DNA from 4 places in the Aeromonas sp. 130281 genome. Region 4 is predicted to be linked to each of the others. Evidence: riboswitches for the same ligand, from Rfam matches in the RefSeq annotation. Region 4 holds a riboswitch; each other region holds the start of a gene.
What was found. Region 4 has a riboswitch for cyclic di-GMP ahead of lafK (lateral flagellar response regulator transcription factor LafK). Riboswitches for the same ligand answer to the same signal wherever they lie in the genome.

Region 1: linked by a shared signal. The riboswitch ahead of gbpA (N-acetylglucosamine-binding protein GbpA) and the one ahead of lafK (lateral flagellar response regulator transcription factor LafK) in region 4 are both predicted to bind cyclic di-GMP.
Region 2: linked by a shared signal. The riboswitch ahead of AC1IN8_RS06615 (glycosyl hydrolase family 18 protein) and the one ahead of lafK (lateral flagellar response regulator transcription factor LafK) in region 4 are both predicted to bind cyclic di-GMP.
Region 3: linked by a shared signal. The riboswitch ahead of AC1IN8_RS07500 (PKD domain-containing protein) and the one ahead of lafK (lateral flagellar response regulator transcription factor LafK) in region 4 are both predicted to bind cyclic di-GMP.

What each region holds. Positions count from the first base shown of each region.
Region 1 covers NZ_JBWVQS010000013.1:5,690-10,602, forward strand. Annotated here, with positions in the region: gene cbl (HTH-type transcriptional regulator Cbl) at 1-712, shown strand, start outside; gene AC1IN8_RS20095 (cytochrome b) at 803-1,333, opposite strand; gene gbpA (N-acetylglucosamine-binding protein GbpA) at 1,434-2,858, opposite strand; cyclic di-GMP riboswitch class I at 2,924-3,009, opposite strand; gene AC1IN8_RS20105 (methyl-accepting chemotaxis protein) at 3,272-4,913, opposite strand, start outside.
Region 2 covers NZ_JBWVQS010000001.1:1,470,917-1,475,829, forward strand. Annotated here, with positions in the region: gene AC1IN8_RS06615 (glycosyl hydrolase family 18 protein) at 270-3,308, opposite strand; cyclic di-GMP riboswitch class I at 3,422-3,505, opposite strand; gene AC1IN8_RS06620 (ExeM/NucH family extracellular endonuclease) at 3,801-4,913, shown strand, end outside.
Region 3 covers NZ_JBWVQS010000002.1:111,868-116,780, forward strand. Annotated here, with positions in the region: gene AC1IN8_RS07495 (glycosyl hydrolase family 18 protein) at 1-1,536, shown strand, start outside; cyclic di-GMP riboswitch class I at 1,865-1,950, shown strand; gene AC1IN8_RS07500 (PKD domain-containing protein) at 2,321-4,913, shown strand, end outside.
Region 4 covers NZ_JBWVQS010000004.1:44,983-49,895, forward strand. Annotated here, with positions in the region: gene lfhA (lateral flagellar biosynthesis protein LfhA) at 1-1,269, shown strand, start outside; cyclic di-GMP riboswitch class I at 1,464-1,551, shown strand; gene lafK (lateral flagellar response regulator transcription factor LafK) at 1,804-3,066, shown strand; gene lfiE (lateral flagellar hook-basal body complex protein LfiE) at 3,078-3,404, shown strand; gene fliFL (lateral flagellar M-ring protein FliFL) at 3,423-4,913, shown strand, end outside.

The sequences.
Region 1 (4,913 bases), on a different contig from region 4:
TATCCGCAAACTGGCCAGCACCTTCGCCAACCGGGATTCGGGGCGGCTGCTGGTAGCGACCACTCACACCCAGGCGCGCTATGCCCTGCCCCGTGTGGTGAAGGCGTTTCGCGAGCAGTTCCCCCTGGTGCAGCTGGAGCTGCGTCAGGGCAGCCCGGAGGAGATAGTGCGGCTGGTGCAGACCGGCGAAGTGGACATCGGCATCAGCAGCGAGCAGCTCGACAAGAGCGAAGGGGTGGTGGCGTTTCCCTACTACCGCTGGCACCACAACATAGTGGTGCCGGAGCAGCACCCCCTCACCGCCGAGCGGGAACTCACCCTGGCGGCCCTGGCCCATTGGCCCATAGTGACCTATCAGGCGGGCCTGACGGGGCGGGTGCGGGTGGATGAGGCCTTTGCCGAGGCTGGGATACATCCGCAGATCCTGCTGACCGCCCAGGACTCCGACGTCATCAAGACCTATGTCGAGCTGGAGATGGGGGTGGGCATACTGGCGGACATGGCGTTCGATCCCCAGCGGGACAAGGGGCTGGTGCAGCTCGACGGCAGCCGGCTGTTTGCGCCGCACACCGCCTGGATCGGCCTCAAGCAGGGGCAGTTCCAGCACAACTTCACCTGGCAGTTCATCCAGCTCTGCAACCCCGAGCTGGCGCTGGCGGAGATCCAGGCCAGGGCCATGAGCAACGAGCCCCTGCTCGACTACCAGATCTGAATGGGGCGCATGGTCTGAGAAAGCAGGGAGCCCTTGGCTCCCTGCTTGCTTATTCGATGCTTCAGCCAGGCCCAGAGCCTCGCTCATTGGTTAGCGCTCGCTCTGGGGGCCCAGCATGCGATACAGGGTGCGATCCCCCTTGATCCTGTGATGGTAGAGGGCGGCGGCCACGTGCAGCAGGACCAGCGCAGCCAGCGCCAGGCAGCCGAGGCGGTGGACGCCAAAGAAGAAGGCGTTGATCTCCGGTGAGCCGATCGGGTTGGCGACCGGGTAGAGCCAGAACAGGGAGTAGCCCTGCTCCAGCATCAGGAAGCCGCTCAGCAGCACCACAAACATCAGGCCGTAGAGCAGGGCGTGCGCCAGTCTGGCGGCGGGATGGTGAGGCTGGGACTGATCTTCGGGCAGGGGTGCGCGCCAGTGCCGCCAGCCCCAGCGCAGCAGGAAGAGCGGGGTGATCAGGGTCGCCATCGACATGTTCAACACCGACAGAAACTGAAACAGCCTGGGGTGGCTGTCGATCACCAGGTGCATCAGGTAGCCCGCCAGGGTGGCGTAGAGGATGACGGCGGCCATCAGCCAGTGCAGCAGGCGGCTCAGGGGGTCATAGTAGTGTTTCGTCATGGGATTTTTCCGACTGGGGCCCAGGGTGCAGAGAGGCACCGGGAGCCCGGATGACAGGCACAAAAAAGAGGCCGCTCGGGCCTCTTCTGCTTGCGGGGGATCAGTTCACCAGGGTCCAGGCATCCTGCCAGTTGGTGCCCACGCCGGGCTCATACTGGGTCGCCGTGCTGGTCCAGATGGTGCACCAGCCGCTGTAGGGGTAGGGCTTGCACTGATAGATCTTGCCATCTTTCGGCTGCAGCACCTTGGTGCCCGCAGCATAGGATTTGAGTCCCTCCGGGAAGCTGTACTGGTAGTCACCGCCGCTGGCGGGATCCTTGAACATCAGGTCCAGGGTCTGCTGCAGGGGGGCACCGCCCGCCTTCGGCTTGCCCTCGATCACCAGCTGGTGGTGGCCGGCGCTCAGACCGCCGACCGCCATGGTGAAGCTCTGGCTGCTGTCCTTGATGTCGGCGCCGGTCTGGCCCTTGGCGGCGCCGCCATGGTCATACAGGGTGTTGGTGACCGCGAGATCCCCCTCGGCCGTGACGGTGAAGTTGAGGGTGACCTTGCCGTTGTCGAGCAGGTATTCGCTCTCCAGCCCGCTTACGCTGATGCTGTTGCCCACCGGGGGTTGCTGCTGCTCGAGCTGGACCTCGACCCGCTGCAGGTTGCTGCCCGCCTTCAGGTAGACGGGGTTCTGGCCGTAGACCGGGTTGAACTGGCCATCGGTGCCCTGCTGGCCTGCGCGGATCTGGCTCTGCTCGGCGTTGATCCTGGCGGCCAGATCATGGGCCCAGTTGTTCTTCTGACCCTGCTCGGCGGAGCCTATGGTCAGCACTGTCTGCAGATCGGTGCGCTCGCCGTTGGCGTCGAATACCCGGGTCCTGGCCTTGTCGCCGACCACCAGATCGGTGGAGGGGTAGATGGTCCCGCCCTGGCTCCAGGTCAGCGGCGGCTGGGTGCCACCATCGAACTGGGCGTCGATGAGGTTGTAGAAGCTGTTGGCGGTATCGCCCACCTCCCAGACCCCGAGGATGACCTGGTAGCCGGTGCGCGCCGGCAGGGTGCACTGATGGGTGACCTGCTTGGGCGGTTGCACCATGCCCCCGTCGATGACGCAGAACGGATTGAGATCGAAGGAGTCCCTGGTCAGGGGCTGGTTCGGGTTCCACTCCTGCTTGGTGAGGTAGTAGCGCCAGTTGCGGGTCACGTGGTTGGCGGTGAAGGTCCAGCCGATGGCGAAGGGACCGGCCTGCACCTGGCGCTTGGTCCAGCGATCGCTGGTCTGGGCATTGAGTTCACCGAATTGCGGATGCCCGGCCGAGGCGATCTGGCCGTCGGCGGGGCCGCCATCGGGGAAGCCGGACGGCGCCTCCAGGCTCTGGGGCTCCCATTGAATGGCGCCACACTGGCTGTTGCCGCCGGTCTTGCACAGATAGTTGCGCCCTTCCGGCTGGCTGATGTAACCGTGGGCGAGCACGCCGCCGCTGGCCAGCAGCGCCAGCGCCGCGGCCACATGATTGAGTTGGATTTTTGCTGCCATACATTCCTCTGTTCGGTGATGTGGGCAGTCAAGTTGGCAGGGGAATTCCCCGTGACACACCTGGGTGTGGCAACCCCGCTATCCTGGACGACATGTCTTTAGACCGGAGGCTTTGCGTCCTGGCCTTTCAACCAGTTTGCCAAATGACTACATAAAGGGTCAGGGTGCCGCCCTTGAGGACGGCGCCACCATGATGGCTTCTTTTGATTAAATTATTAAGTGTAAATCTTTACAGCTTGACCTCATCGGAGTAGAGCAATCACTTAACACTCTGTTTTTAAAATTATATTTAATTCATCAAGTTGGGTTTTGCTTCGCCAGCTCTGTCAAAAGATGCAAAATCGCGACATTTTTCATCAATGAAAAAATCCCCTGCCGGCGAGGCCGGCAGGGGATGGGACTGTGTCAGACGGTCAGTGGTACGGGTACTGGTCTGGGCGGTGGGAGGGCGAGGGGCGCGGGGCCTGACCGGGCGCCAGATCCCGGGGGAGGCCATTGCCGAGCCTGAACACCGCCAGCCGCTCGTCCAGGCTGCGCGACAGCCCGGCCAGCAGCTCGCTCTCCTGGGCCAGCTGGGAGGCGGCCTGGGACATCTCGAGCGCCGAGTCATTGATGCCGTTGACGTTGCGGTTCATGTCTTCCGCCACCATGCTCTGCTGCTCCGCCGCCGTGGCTATCTGGGTCGCCATGTCGCTCACGTGCTGGATGTGGTTGACGATGAGGGAGAGATCCTGCCCCGCCTTCTCGGACTGGCCGACGCTGCTCTCCGCCAGCTTGCGGCTGGCATCCATGGCGCTGGCGGCGGTAACCGCCCGCTGCTGCAACTGGGTGATGGTGCTCTGGATCTCCTCGGTGGAGTGGCGGGTGCGGCTGGCCAGCTGGCGCACCTCGTCGGCCACCACGGCGAAGCCGCGACCCTGCTCGCCGGCCCGGGCCGCCTCTATGGCGGCGTTGAGGGCCAGCAGATTGGTCTGATCCGAGATGGCGCTGATGACGGCGGTCACCTCCCCTATCTGCATCACCCCCTCCTTGAGTCGATTGACCTGATGGGTGGCCTGCTCCACCTCGGTGGCGAGCGCCTGGATGCCGTGCACGCTGGCGTGGACGTCTTCGTTGCCGAGCCCGGCCTCGCTGGTGGCGTCCCGGGTGTCGCGGGCCGTGTTCTCGGCGTGGCCCGCCACATCCGAGATGGTGGCGCTCATCTCGTTCATGGCGGTGGCGAGCTGGGCCAGCTGATCCCGCTGGCTGTTGACCGCCTGGTTGGTCTGCTCGGCGGAGGCGGCGATGCGCAGGGCGGCATCCGCCACGTTGCGGGCCCCCTGGCTGGCTTCCAGCAGGGCGCGGCGAATGGCGTCCAGTCCCTGATTGGTGCTGGTGGCGACGGCCCCCAGCTCATCCTTGCCATGCACCGGGATGCTCACCACCAGATCCCCGGCCGCCACCTGGGCCATGGCCCCCTTGATCTCGGCGAGAGGCCTGACGATGGAGCGGCTGATGGCCACTCCAAGCCACCCCATCAGCAGGATCACCAGCAGGGTGGCCCCTCCCATCAGCTCATACTGGGACCAGATGGTGGCCTCTATGTCCTGCAGCAGCACGCCCGAGCCCAGGATCCAGCCCCAGGGCTGGTAGCCGGCCACCAGGGACATCTTCTGGGCCGCCTCGCCGGAGGGGGAGAGCCACTGGTACTCCAGGCGGCCCTGATGGCCGCCCTTGCCGAGATCCACCATGCGCTGCCAGTGGGATTCGGCGGGCGTCCCGCCCATCTGCTGGCCGACCAGCTCGGGCTTGGCAGGGTGCACCACCACCCTGCGATCCTCGTCCAGCACGAACAGATAGTTGTCCCCATCGAAGCGCATGCTGTCGAGCATGGCCTTGGCTTGTGCCTGGGCCTCTGGGGCGGGCAGGGTGGCGGCCAGGGTCTGGATCCGGCTCATGGCGAGATCCAGCACCGCCTGCAATCTGGCTTCCCGCTCACTCATCAGGTTGCGATGCAGGGCACTGGCGGAGATGAGCAGCAGTGCGATGAAGCCGACCAGCGCCACCGAGAGCAGC
Region 2 (4,913 bases), on a different contig from region 4:
CCTTGTATGAGGCGAAAAAAATCCGGAGCCTGGGCTCCGGATTGGGTCATTGGGTTGATGCGGGGTTAACCCCTCAACCGATTATCAATAGTTGCACACCCGCTTCAGCAACCGGGACAACTCAGTAGTTGCACACCAGCTTCCAGCTGCCGTCACCCGCTCTGAGTTCGCTGCTGGTACAGCATCCGGGACAACTCAATTGTTGCACACCAGCTTCCAGCCGCCATCGCCCGCTCTGAGCTCGCTGCTGGTACAGCAGCCGGGACAACTCAATAGTTGCACACCAGCTTCCAGCTGCCGTCACCCGCCTTGGGCTCGCTGCTGGTCCACCAGTTGGCCTGCCACACCGCCTTGCCGTTGGTCATGCGGTCGTTGCCATTGGCGTGATCCCCGCGCGGCCAGGTCGGATAGGCATTGTAGTCCGCCGGGTTGACGTTCTGGCTGGCGCAGCTGGCGCCACCGCTGCCGCCGTCACCGCCACTGCTGCCCCCCAGCACCGCCTCGGCCAGGGCCGGGAAGTCGGACTTCAGGCCTATGGTCTGGCTGCCGGCAATCAGGCGCATGCCGCTCGGCACGCCGGCGGCCGGCAGGTAGTAGGTCATGGCCACTTCCACCTCGGTGCCCGGCGCCCAGGCCTTCCAGGCCGGCAGCGTCAGGGCCACCTTGTGGAAGTCCTTCTCATTGGCGATGCCGTCGGAGTTCTGGTTGCCGCCGCTCTCCACCACTTTCAACCCCATGCCGCTCTGGTCGGTGATGGTGTCGGAGGTGGAGGTGGGCATCAGGAACTCGATGCGGGTGCCGCCCGGTATGGTCTGGGTCGACTTGTTGGTGAGCTTGAGGGTCGGGTTGATCGGGTAGTTGGAGTCCCCTTCCTTGAAGCCGGAGAGGCTCACGCCGATGTCGAGCTGGGCGGCCGGGGCCGGCAGATCGTTCTGCTTCAGGGCCGCCTTGTCGGCCTTGCTGAACTTCTCGTAGGCGAGGCTGGTGAGGGTGCTGCCCATCACGTACTCGTTCTTCGCGGCGTCGAAGTCATAGTCCCCCGCCATCTCCCAGAACATGACGCCCCCCAGGCCCCGCTTGACTATGTAGTCGAGCTTGTGACCCATGGACTCTTCATCTTCGGTGGAGAGGAACACCTTCTTCTGCTCGTTCCACAGCCAGGGCGCATGGGCCTTGTCGTCGTAGTAACGCACGTACTGGCCTTGCATCACGTGGGCCGGGTTGTTGGGATCCAGACCCCAGGCCTGGCCGTAGCTCGGCAATGTGGTGATGCCGAGGCTGGCCGCGTGCTCCAGGTTCTTGGCATGCCACATGGGCACGGCGCCGCCGCCTATCTCCTTGCCGTTCTTGTCCAGATCATGCCAGATGTTGTCGATGCCGACCGCCCCGTTGCCGCAGGGGATGGTGCTGCCACCGGTCCCCGGCTGGCAATCGCTCTGGCTCGGCAGCGCCGCCTTGCCCCCCAGGCCGTGGGTGCCACCGGTGACCCCCTGCCAACCACGGGTGTAGTAAGGCACCCCTATGTTGATCTTGCCCGCCGCCAGGGCGCCGCGGAAGTAGTGGGCCGCCCAGGCGGAGTTGAGATAGCCGATGCCACCAAACTGGGCCTGGGTGTAGACACCCCACTGGGACAGCTCGGGATCCGCCTTGTTGTCGAACAGGGCGGCGTTGTGGCCGACGAAGTGGTTCCAGGCACCGTGGAAGTCATAGGTCATCAGGTTGACGTAGTCGAGGTACTGGGTGACCTGGAAGTTTTCCATGCCGCGCAGCAGGTAGGCCGAGGCCGGCGAGGCGATGGTCAGCATGTATTTGCGACCGTCCTCGGTCCCGGCGCTGTCGAGCTTGTTGCGCAGGGTCTTCATCAGCACTTCATAGTTCGCAAACAGCTTGCCGCGACACTGGTTGGAGAGCGGGAAGTCGTTGGGGTTGCCCGCATCCTTCATGGAGGTGGGGTACTCGTAGTCGATGTCCACCCCATCGAAGCCGTACTGGCGGATGAAGCCCACCGCCGAGTCGGCGAAGGCGTTGATGCCGGCGGTGTTGACCGAGCAGTCGCCCTTGGTGGTGGCGGCGTAGAAGCCGCGGGTATCGGCCCAGCCCCCCACGGAGATGAGGGTCTTCACGTCCGGGTACTGCTTCTTGTACTTGGACAGCAGGTTGAAGTGGCCCTGATAGGCGAACTCGGGATCCATCTCGGCGCCCGGCACCCCGTTCCAGGTCAGCTTGGTGGCGGCGTCATCCACCTTGATGGTGTGGCTCTGCTCGTCCACCGCCGCGAAGGCGTAGTTGATGTGGGTGATCTTGTCCCAGGGGATGTCGCCCACCAGGTAGGCGGGCAGGCCGTTCTTGCCGGTGCGCCAGGAGGTGAAGTAACCGATGACGCGGCGGCCGTGGTCATCCCCCATGCACTCGCTGCCGTCGGCGCGGTAGATCTGGCGCACGTCGCAGGAGAGATTGCCGCCGGTGGGGGGCAGGGCCGCCTCCTCCACCTGGACATCCACCTGGGCCGATTCGCCAGAGAGATTTGCCTTGTCGGTCGCCACCAGCTTGAGACCGGTCAGCCCCTTGTTCTGGGGCGTCCAGCTCAGTTGCCAGGGGGCGCTGCTGTCCTCGCCCACCTTCTGGCCATTCACGAAGAGCTCGACCTTGGCGACGTCGTCATTGGCGTCGGTCACATTGCCGGTCACGGTGAGGGCGCGGCCCAGGGTCACCCTGGCCCCGGCGGCGGGGCTGGCGATGCTCACCCTGGGCGCCTCTGGCGCCACCACGGCGGCGACCTGGAAGCTCGAATCCGCCTCGCTCAGCACCTTGCCGTCTTTATCCAGCGCCCGTGCCTTGAGGGCGTGATTGCCCACGCCGGCGGCAGACCAGCTGGCACTCCAGGGGGAAGCCATGGCCGTGGCGACCAGGGTGCCGTCGATGAGGTATTCCACCCGGGCGAGTGCCGTGACCGGGCCGCTCAGGGTCACCGCCAGGGCCAGGCTGGCCCCTTCGCTGACGCTGCTGCCCACGGCGGGGGAGCCGATGGCGACCACCAGGGCCGGCGGCGGCACCTCGCCGCCAAAGAGCTTCCAGGCATCTGCCCAGACGGCGCCGACACCGGGTTCGTAGTGGTAAGGCGACGCGCCGCACCAGCCGGAGTAAGGGAATTCCTTGCATTCATAGAGGGCGCCTGCGTTGCTGACGATGTCGCCAGCCTTGTAGGCGGTGCCGGCCTGATAGGCGGGATAGGCGGCCTGCGCCCAGGCAGGGACGGCCGCAAGGGCGACCAGCATGGCGAGCCTGCTGGGCCTCAAGATCTGTTGCATATTGTTATCATCCTTGTTTTGTCTTGGCTTCTAAGACCGGGAAAAGCGCAATCGCAACAGGGAACAAGGGAGCGACAACAGGCCATGGACGGGCCACAAACCCTCAAGTCACCCTGGGTAACCCCGCTGTCTGGCCCGCTTGGGGCAGATCGGAGGCTTTGCGTCCCGGCATCACTGCCGGTTTGCCCTTTGCCTGGGTTCCGTGAGGAACGGCTCGAGTATAGGAAGCAAGTGGCAACCGCTCAATCTTTATTCTCTAAGGAAAATATGTGAATGCCGGCCGGCTCACACTTCCCCTCAATCGGCCAACTAACCATTAAGTCATTAATATCAATCTGTTAGCCACGTCAAAAAAACGGACTCAGCCTCTTTTGTCTCCCCATAATGTGCGTTGCCTCACTGGTCAGAGCTGCCAGAAATGTGACAATGCGCGCCCTTGGCCAAAGCGCCAAGGCTATGGAAACACTGGCAAAAATAAAAAAAGGAATACCCATGAAAGGAAGACCTACCCTGCTGTCCCTGGCCGTGGGGCTCGCCCTCGCGTCCCCGTCTCTCCATGCCGCCGGCTTCAGCTGCCCGGCCGACAGCGCCCTCACCCCCATCCCCGCCATCCAGGGCAGCGGCGACAAGAGCCCCCTCGTTCCGGGCGATCTGTTCGAGAGCCCCGGGACTGTCAAGGTCAAGGCTCTGGTCTCCGCCCTCGGCGAGAGCCTGAACAGAGGCTTCTACCTGCAGGATCTGCAGGGGGACGGCAACCCCGAGACATCGGACGGCATCTTCGTCTACCTCAACGACAAGCAGTTCGCCAGCAAGTACCCGGGCATCCAGCCGGGGGCCCTGGTCTGCCTGGAGGCCAGGGTCGAGGAGTTCTACGGCCACACCCAGCTCAAGCCACTGGTTGACGGCAACGCCCCGCGCCTGGCGGTGCTGGCCCAGGGCGCGGCACCGGCCGCCACGGCGCTGCGGGTGCAGGAAGGGGAGACCCTGGCCCGGGCCCTGGAGCGTCACGAGGGGATGCGGGTGCGCCTCGATGAGGGCAGCGCGCTCAAGATAAGCCGCAACTTCAGCTACGACTACGCCGCCAAGCGCAACAACCTGGTGCTCGCCCACGGCGCCCCGCTGATGAAGCCGACCCAGCTCCATGTGGCGGGCAGCCCAGAGGCCGTGGCGCTGGCCGAGGCCAACGCCGGCAACCGCGTCTTCCTCGAATCGGACTTCAAGGCCGCCAACGGCAAGCTCCCCTGGCTGCCGGCCTGGGAGCCGGAGCAGGGCTATCTGCGCATCGGCGATGCCCCGCTCAACCTGGAGGCCCTGGTGGGCTACAGCTATGACGAGTACCGCCTGATCGTGCCCAAGGAGCAGCGCATCACCGCGGGGGATCTGCTGCGCACCGACGAGAACGATCGCCAGGGTGCTCCGGCCCGCGCTCATGACAGCGACCTGCGGATCGGCAGCTTCAACGTGCTCAACTACTTCACCAGCCACTCCAGCGTGGGGGGCGCCCTCAACGTGCTCTGCGCGGATCAGGCGGATGCGGACAGCGCCAAGGGCTGCAACCGCGGCGCCAAGAGCCTGGAGGAGTTCCAGTTGCAGCGCGCCAAGATA
Region 3 (4,913 bases), on a different contig from region 4:
CGCCAGTATGAGCTCACCTCGGCCATCAGCGCCGGCGGTGACAAGATTGCCAAGGTCGATTATCAGGCTGCCCAGCAGTACATGGACCACATCTTCCTGATGAGCTACGACTTCAGCGGCGCCTTCGACCTGACGAATCTGGCCCACCAGACCAACCTCTTTGCCTCCAGCTGGGATCCGGCCACCAAGTACACCACCGACAAGGGCGTCAAGGCGCTGCTGGGTCAGGGGGTGACACCGGGCAAGATAGTGGTGGGGGCGGCCATGTATGGCCGTGGCTGGACCGGCGTGAAGAACTACCAGGCAGGCAATCCCTTCACCGGCACCGCGACCGGGCCGGTCAGCGGCACCTGGGAAAACGGCGTGGTGGATTATCGCGACATCGTCAACAACCGCATGGGCGCAGGCTGGGAGCAGGGCTATGACGAGTCGGCCGAGGCCCCCTATGTGTTCAAGGCCAGCAGCGGCGATCTCATCAGCTTCGACAACGACCGCTCGGTCAAGGCCAAGGGGCAGTACGTGCTGGCGAACCAGCTCGGCGGCCTGTTCGCCTGGGAGATAGACGCGGACAACGGCGACATCCTCAACGCCATGCACGAGGGGCTGGGCCACGGCGAGGGTAGTCTGCCGCCGGTCAACAAGCCGCCGGTGGCCAATGCCGGCAGCGATCTGAGCGTCACAGGCCCGGCCGAGGTGACCCTCAACGGCAGCGCCTCCCACGATCCGGAAAGCGGCGCGCTGACCTACAGCTGGAAGCAGGTCTCCGGGCCCCAGGCCAGCCTGCTGGATGCCACCCAGGCCAAGGCCCGGGTGGTGCTGGACGCCGCCACTACCGACATCAATCTGGTGTTCGAGCTGACCGTGACCGACGATCAGGGGCTCTCGGCCAAGGATCAGGTGGTGGTGACCAACAAGGCACCGCAGCCGAACCTGCCCCCCGTGGTCAGCGTACCGGCCAGCGCCACCGTCGAGTCCGGCAAGCAGGTGACCATCAAGGCCACGGCGTCCGATCCGAACGGTGATGCCCTGAGCTACCAGTGGAGCCTGCCAGCGGGGCTCACCGCCACCGGTCAGGACAGCGCGACCCTGGTGGTCACGGGCCCGAGCGTCACCAGCGACACTGTCTATGACCTGAGTCTGGTGGTGACCGACGGGGCGCTGGATGCCAGTGCCGGCACCCGCCTGACCGTCAAGCCAGCCAGTACAGGTGGCGGCTGTGAGGCAACCGATCCGGATGCGGCCAACTGGCCGGCCTGGAGTGCCAGCACCGTCTACAACGCCGATACCAAGGTGAGCCACAACCAGCTGGTGTGGCAGGCCAAGTACTGGACCCAGGGCAACGAGCCAAGCCAGAGTGCCGATCAGTGGAAGCTGGTGAGCCAGGTACAGCTCGGCTGGAATGCCGCTGTGGCCTACAACGCCGGTGATCTCACCAACCACAACGGTCGCAAGTGGAAGGCCCAGTACTGGACCAAGGGCGATGAGCCCGGCAAGGCCGCCGTCTGGGTGGATCAGGGGGCAGCCAGCTGCAACTGATGGTCATAAGGAGTGGGGCCTTGGCCCCACTCCTTTTTCCTGTGGCGCTTTGTGGGCTGACCTCGGCCAGGGGCGGATAAGCGGCCAGCCATGGCCATCGGCGCCAGTCTTTCTCGGGAATTAATCATTTCACCCGAAGTTGAAAAAAATATTTTCATCTTGAAAACGCTTTCAATGGAGTGAGTTGGATGGTTGACATCCGCTCTCACGCCGAGCTTAACCCTGCCTTCAGGGATATTTCCTGATAGAACACCCAGTCAGGATCCCGCTCTGCCATTTGCAGTGACTGCGGCTATGGAGAATAATCGCGGCGCACTACTGATTAATTTGTGTATAAGGGCAAACCGGTTGAAAGGCCGGGACGCAAAGCTTCCGGTCTAAGGATCCATGATCTAGGACAGCGGGGCCGCCACAGGTCGTATCGATCCTCTGCCAAGGGGAGATCTTGCACCATCTGCTGGTTACGTCGTCCTTATCGTATTGACTAATAACGAAAAAGGATTATTCGCCATGCAAAGTCCACCCCTCCTTACTGCCGACCTGTCTGGTTGGCTCCCTGCTTGCCTTCCCCCTTCATGTCGCCGCGCCTGGCATACCCTGCCTCGGCTGGGGTGAAACCAACTTCGCCATCACCGGGCTCAACCCGCCCGCTCACGCCCTGCCGCTCAGGGTGATCGCCGTCAGTGGCGGCGGGAGAAGAGGGTTGAACCCTGTGCTCATGTCAACGCAATAACAACGACGTGCCTGCCACCGACGCAGGCGCCAAAAATAGGGACATCACTGAATGCAGATGAAAAAAAACAAGATAAATCTGGCGATGCAGGGGGGCATGCTCGCCCTGCTGGCCGCAGGGGCGGTGCCGCAGGCGCTGGCCCAGCAGAACTCCCTCACCGGGGAGTGGCGCAAGGATCAGATCAAGCCACGCCTCTACAGCCAGGAGGCCTGGGTCGACGGCTTTGCCTTGCAACTGCCGCTCGGGGCGACCTTCGCCCCCCGGATAACGGCCTGGGACGAGAATGATGGGGATCTCAGCGGCCGCATCAAGCAGCTCAGCGGTGTGAACACCCAGCAGGTCGGCAGCTATCTGGCAAAATACGAGGTGCGGGATAACGGCCTGCCCGAGATGGGGGGCTATCAGGGGGTTGGCGCAAGCACCACAACCTTTTCATTGCCCGTCACCGTCTATGATCCCGCCGTGGCGGTGCCGAGTGAGCTCGGTAAGCTGGGTAGCCTCTGGCAGGAGAGCCCAACCACTACAGGTCTCTTGCGTTTTCTCCCCGGCCAGAGCCTGAGCCGAACGATCCGTATCGCCTCAACCGAGCATCCCCTGAGTGGGGACGAGCTGGAGATCACGACCTTCAAGGTGCAGGAGGGGGCCTGGGGCGGCAACAGCCGTCAGTTCAGCCTGCGCCTCACCGACATCGAGAGCGGCGAGCCAGCCTATGAAGGCAGCGTCCTGCTCGTATCAGGCAAGCAGTTGACCCTGCCAGCGCCCATCAAGGTGCGGGCCGATCGGGACTACGAATTCATCCTGACCTATCTGACCGGCCAGTACGAACAGGGTTTTCGCACCAACGAGGAGGGGGAACTCTGGTTGCTGGCAGATGGGCAACAGACGCTCGAGGTGAACCCCTATGCCCAGGTGCTGCCCGACCCTGCCAACCAGCTGGCCTTCGATCCCGGTTTCAACTCTGCCCTGAAACAGAAGCTGCTTAGCAGTCAGGGCGAGTCGGAGGCGCTGCTGATCGCCAAGGTGCCGGGTCCGCAACCGGTGGCGCTCAGCTATCGCATCGCCAATCCCGAACTGGCCAGTCTGCAACTGGTACCGGGAGTGACCCAGGATCGGCTGGTGCTGCAGGGGCTGGCAGAGGGCGAGACCACCCTCGAAATCCTGGCCGATGATCGGCAGGTGGATCAGGTACGACTGTTTGTTACCGCCCCCAAGACGGTCAGCCTCTCCTACAGCTACATCGCCTTCCCCGGTGAGCGTCAGAGCCACCTGTGGGACGACGGTGCCATCATAATGGCGGACATGAGCCGACGTTTTGCCCCCTACAACATCCGCCTCAGCTGGGTGGACAACGGCATCTTGGTGCACGAATGGGACAAGAATGGCGATGGCCAGGCCTACGAACCCAGTACTGTGGAGCTGACGGCGCCGCTGCGGGAGGGCTGGATCCCGAACGCGGAACAGGTCTTCTCCAACATCTATGTGCTGCGCGGCTACAAGGATGAGAGCAGGGCATGCAGCTACCAGGGGAATGGTCTCTCTGTCGGTATGGGAGCCACAGATGGTGCGCCGCGCGCTGGCTATCGATACGCCTGCCCCGGCAATGTCACCGTCCATGGCCAGTCGCTGACCCTGGCCCATGAGCTGGGCCACAACCTGGGGCTGACGCACACGGGAGACGAGCCTTACCGGATGAGCAATATCATGACGGCGGGTCGAGCCGAGGGGGTCTTCTTCGCCCCCCAGTGGCGCACCATGCACCAGACCCTTGAGGCCAGAATAGCGGCCGGTGATGCGGGGGTCAGCGAGGCGAGTGGCGAGCCTGAGTCGCCTCCGCCAGCTACCAACCAGCCCCCCCTGGCCAACGCCGGTGGCGATATGCGTACCACGGGCCCGGCCGAGCTGGTGCTCGATGGTGCCGCCTCCCGGGATCCGGAGAACGGTGCCCTGCGCTACCAATGGCGCCAGGTCGGCGGTCCGCAGGTCTCCCTGAGGGATGCGGAGCAGGCACGAGCCAGGCTGAGTCTGGGCACGGTCGCCCAAGATACCCAGCTGACGTTCGAGCTGACCGTCACCGACGAACAGGGACTCGATGGTTCGGATCGGGTGGCGGTGACCCACCAGGCACCACCGCCCAACCAGCCACCCGTGCTGACCGCGCTGGCTCCCGCCTCGGTGCAGTCGGGCATGCAGGTGAGCTTCACCGCCAGCGCCACCGACCCCGATGGGGATGCGCTCAGCTACCAGTGGACGGTGCCGGCCGGCCTGACCGCCAGCGGCCAGAGCAGCAAGATCCTGGTGGTGACAGGCCCGAACGTGGTGGCCAGCACGGATTACGATCTGACTGTCACCGTGACCGATGGCGCCCAGGATGCCCAGGGCCAGACCCGGCTCACCGTCACCCCGGCAAGCGGTGGTGAATGCGGTGCCACCGATCCGGACGCGGCCTACTGGCCGGCCTGGAGCGCCAGCACCGTCTACAACACCGATACCAAAGTGAGCCACCACCAGCTGGTCTGGCAGGCCAGGTACTGGACCCAGGGCAACGAACCGAGCCAGACGGCGGATCAGTGGAAGCTGGTGAGCCAGGTGCAGCTCGGCTGGCATGCCGCCGTGGCCTACAGCGCCGGTGAGCTCGCCAACCACA
Region 4 (4,913 bases):
GTCGGCCAGCAGATCCTGGCTTCTCCCCGGGTCATCTATACGGCGGCGACCATCATGCTGATCCTGGGCCTGGTGCCCGGCATGCCCATGCTGGCCTTCCTCAGCTTTGCCGCCGTGCTGGCCTGGACCGGCTGGAGCGTCAGCCAGCGCCGGGCAAAGGACCCTGCCCTGGATGCGGCCGAAGAGTTGACGAGGCAGATGGTGCAGCCGGAGCCGCAGGGGCTGGACTGGCAGGATCTGCCGCCGGTGGATGCAGTCGCCATCGAACTGGGCTATCGGCTGGTGCCGCTGGCCGAGGCAAACAAGGGGGCCGAGCTGCTCGCCCGGGTGCGCGGCATTCGCAAGACGCTCTCCGAGCAGTATGGTTTCCTGCTGCCCGAGATCCGGGTACGGGACAACCTGCAACTGCAACCGGACCAGTATCGCATCAAGCTGTCGGGCATCGCCCTGGCCACGGGGAATGTGGATTGCCAGCGGCTGATGGCCATCAGCAGCGGGGAGACCTATGGGGCCCTGGACGGCGAGCTGACCCAGGATCCGGCCTATGGCATGAACGCGGTCTGGATCTCGCCGGACAACAAGGCCAAGGCGCTCAACCTGGGTTACTCCGTGGTGGACTCCGCCACCGTCATCGCTACCCATGCCAGCAAGCTGCTCAGGGAGCAGCTCGATGGGCTCTTCGGTCATGACGAGGTGGGCAAGCTGGGCCAGTATCTGGCCACCCAGTCGCCCCGCCTGGCGGAAGAGCTCAATCTGGCCCTGACCCAGATGCAGCAACTGCGGGTCTTCCGTCAGTTGCTCAAGGAGCAGATCAGCCTCACCGATATCCGCACCATAGCCACCACCTTGCTGGATGCGAGCGAGCTGACCAAGGATCCTGTGCTGCTGGCCTCGGACGTGCGCTGCGCCCTCAAGCGTCAGATCGTCAGGCAGGCGATCGGATCCCGCGACATACTGGCGGCCTTCACCCTGGATGATCGGCTGGAGCAGACTCTGCTGACGGCAATGAATCAGTCCCAGCAGCAGGGAAAAATCCAGCTGGACAGCTTCCCGGTCGACCCGCAATTGCTGGCACAGTTGCAGCAGAACATGCCGCTGGTGAAGGAGCAGTTGCAGCAGCAGGGGTATGCGCCTGTGCTGGTGGTCATGCCCCAGCTCAGGCCGTTGATCGCCCGTTATGCCCGATCCTTTTCAAAGGGTCTCAAAGTGCTCTCTTATAACGAGATCCCGGAAGATTTGCGGGTCGAGGTAATTGGCACCCTGGGCTGAAGTGGAATTGCCACGCCCATATGCCGGCAGGAAGAGACTATTCCGCACATCTGCTTGAATTGTCATATAAAGCCGTTATGATGTGACGGCTTTTGACGCGACACAGACTGACAGTGAAAAAATAAAATAGAAACAGTCAGATGTGTCACATGGCTTAAGGACAACCAAGCCATGCCATCCTAATACGGGTCGTCGCATGATAAAGGCAAACTGAACTGAAAAGTCAGGACGCAAAGCCTCCGGTCTAACAGCATTGATGCTAATGATAGCGGGGTTACCAAGGCCATGATTCCAGCCTTGTTTTCATACCGATATAGGGTAAGTGCTCAATAAGAAGTGCTGCCCCGTCCTGGTGCGTTTTTATTTTTTGAGCGTCAGTTCTGTTGATTGATTCATGTGCAATCACAGGTTCGGGTTAATATGTTTTCTGATTTATCTATCAAGGAAAATTCAATACCCGTCGGTATTGAATCTCATGCTCATTTATTATTAGTTTCCTCTTCGTTATCAAATGGAGACGATGTTGAGGGAATATTGTTGAAGGCAGGCTATCGCGTTTCTTGCCTGAATTCTGTCCCGCTGGCCAAGCAATTTCTCTCTCACCATTCAGCGGATCTCGTGCTGCTCGACATGGCGGTCATGACCGAGGCCGGTCCCTCAATGGTGCAGGAGCTGGCGGGTACCGACTGCGTCATCCTGGTCAATGAGCACCAGGCCTATCTGGCGGCGGAGGCCATGCGGGCCGGCGCCATCGACTACATCATCAAGCCTTTCAGCCAGCGCCAGATCCTCGATGTGGTGAGGGGAGCCCTGCGCCTGCGTCAGGCCATTCCCAACCTGATCGCCACCTCGCCCCTGAGCCTGCAGGTCTTGCAGCTTGCCAGGCGGGCTGCCAAAACCTCGGCCACCATCCTCATCGGCGGCGAGTCGGGGACGGGCAAGGAGCGGCTGGCCCGCTACATCCACGAGATGTCCAGCCGGGCGGGCAAGCCCTTCGTGGCCATCAACTGTGCTGCCATCCCCGAAGCCATGCTCGAATCCATCCTGTTCGGACACAGCAAGGGGGCCTTTACCGGCGCGACCGCCAGCCAGCAGGGCAAGTTCGAGCTGGCCCAGGGGGGCACCCTGCTGCTCGACGAGATCTCCGAACTGCCGCTCGCATTGCAGGCCAAGTTGCTGCGGGTGCTGCAGGAGAAAGAGGTCGAGCGGCTGGGCAGCCATCAGGTGATTGCGCTGGATGTGCGGATCATCGCCGCCAGCAACAGAGACCTGAGGGAGCTGGTGTTGCAGGGGGAGTTTCGCGAGGACCTCTTCTACCGGCTCGATGTGCTGCCCATGAGCTGGCCTGCCCTGCGGGAGCGGCCGGACGACATACTGCCGCTGGCGGAGTACTTCATCGAGCGCTACGCCGCCCAGCAGGGGTATCGCCTCAGCGAGAGCGCCTGCAAGCAGCTGCTCTCCTATGACTGGCCGGGCAATGTGCGCGAACTGGACAACGTGATCCAGCGGGCACTAATTATGGCTCGCGGATTGCATATTCAGGCGGTCGATTTGATGCTGCCCCATTATGCCGTCGAAGCCGACAACCTGTTACCGCAGACGCTTGCGGCCCCGGAGGGGCTCAGCGAGACCAAACGGCATGCCGAATTTCAATTCGTCCTGGAGACGTTGCGCCGTTTTCGTGGTCACCGGACTCGTACGGCCGAAGCCCTTGGGATGACGACCCGGGCACTTAGATACAAGCTGGCTGCCATGCGCGAGCAGGGCATCGATGTCGAGCAGCAGATTCAAAACTAAGGGATAACCGAGTGAAGATTGAGATCATGTCATCACAGGTGACGCTCCTGCAGCAGATGCAGGAAATGCAGCGCGTCGCCAGTCACACCCCTTCCATCGAGCCTAACGACGCCTCGGCTGTCTCGTTCAGCGACGCCATGCGTGACGTCGTCGGCCGGGTCAACGAACAGCAGAATGTCGCGTCCAGACTGATGACCGCCGTCGACGCGGGTCAGAGCGACGATCTGGTGGGGGCCATGGTGGCCAGCCAGAAGGCAGGTCTCAGTTTTTCCGCCCTGATGCAGGTGCGCAACAAACTGATGACAGGCTTCGATGACATCATGCGCATGCCGCTCTGAGGGTAGGTCATGACTGAATTGGTATCATCCTCGCCGGGGGCGTCGGGCTCCCTGATCGCCCGGGTACAGGAAGGGATGCGCAACTGGCGCACCCTGTCCCGGGACAACAAATCCATCCTGACCATAGCGCTGCTTGCCGCCATAGTGGCGGGCACCATAGTGGTGATCCTCTGGACCTCCAGCAAGAACTATGTGCCCCTCTACGGCAAGCAGGAGCTCTACGACACCGCCAACATCATGGAGATGCTGGAGAAGGAGCAGGTGCCCTTCCGGCTGGAGAAAAGCTCGGGCCAGATCCTGGTGCCTGAGAGCCAGCTCGCCCACGTGCGCATGGCGCTGGCGGCGCGCGGGGTCAGGGCGGCCATGCCGGCCGGCCTCGAGGGGCTGGACACAGTGACCGGTCTTGGCACCAGCGAGTTCATGGAAGGGGCGCGCTACCGCCATGCCCTGGAAGGGGAGCTGGCCAGAACCATCATCTCGCTGGATGCGGTGCGCAGCGCCCGGGTGCATCTGGCCATCCCCAAGCGGACCCTGTTTGTCGGCCGTGACGAAGAGAAACCCAGCGCCTCTGTGATGCTGGATCTGCAACCCGGTCAGTCCATGGAGCCGGGTCAGGTCGAGGCCATCGCCAACCTGGTGGCGGGCAGCATCTCGGGCATGAAGCCCGGTGCCGTGACCATAGTGGATCAGGCGGGCCAATTGCTGAGTGCCGAGTTTGGCGACAAGGCGGGATTCGGCAAGCAGAGCGTCCAGCAGATGGAATACGTGCGCAAGCTGGAGCAGTACATCCGCCAGCGTGCCAGCGACATGCTCCATCCCATGCTGGGCACCGGCAACTTCCGGGTCCAGATCGCCGCTGACGTCAACTTCAACGCGGTGGAAGAGACCCAGCAGCAGCTGGATCCCAACGGTGTGGTGACCAAGGAATCCAACAAGTCCGACAAGACCATAGATGCCCTGGCGCTCGGCATCCCGGGGGCCCTGTCCAACCGTCCTCCCGAGACGGCGCCCCAGACAGAAGCGGCTGCCGAGGGGAATGCGGCGACGCCGGAGCCTGCCAAGAACGACACCCGCACCGAACGGCAGGAGGTCAGCAAGCAGTACGAGAACAGCCGCACCATAGTGCATACCCGCTATCAGCAGGGACGGCTGGAGCGGATGAACGTATCCATCTTGCTCAATCAGCAGAGCGGCCCCAAGGGGGGCTGGAGCGCCGAGCAGCTGGAGCAAATCCGCCAGATGGTGGAGCGCTCCGTCGGCTTTGACGGCGTGCGCGGCGATCAGATCAGCCTGCAGGTGTTCGACTTCACCGGCGCCGTGCCGGTGACGCCACCGGAATCGAGCTGGCTGGAGACCCCTTACTGGCAAGACTCCCTGCGCTACCTGGTGGGTGGTCTGCTGGGGCTGACCCTGGTGTTCTTCGGCATTCGCCCCCTGGTGAAGCACCTGGTGCGCACCCAGCAATATCCTGATGCCGAGCCGGAACAGGAGCAGGATGAAGAGCAGGAA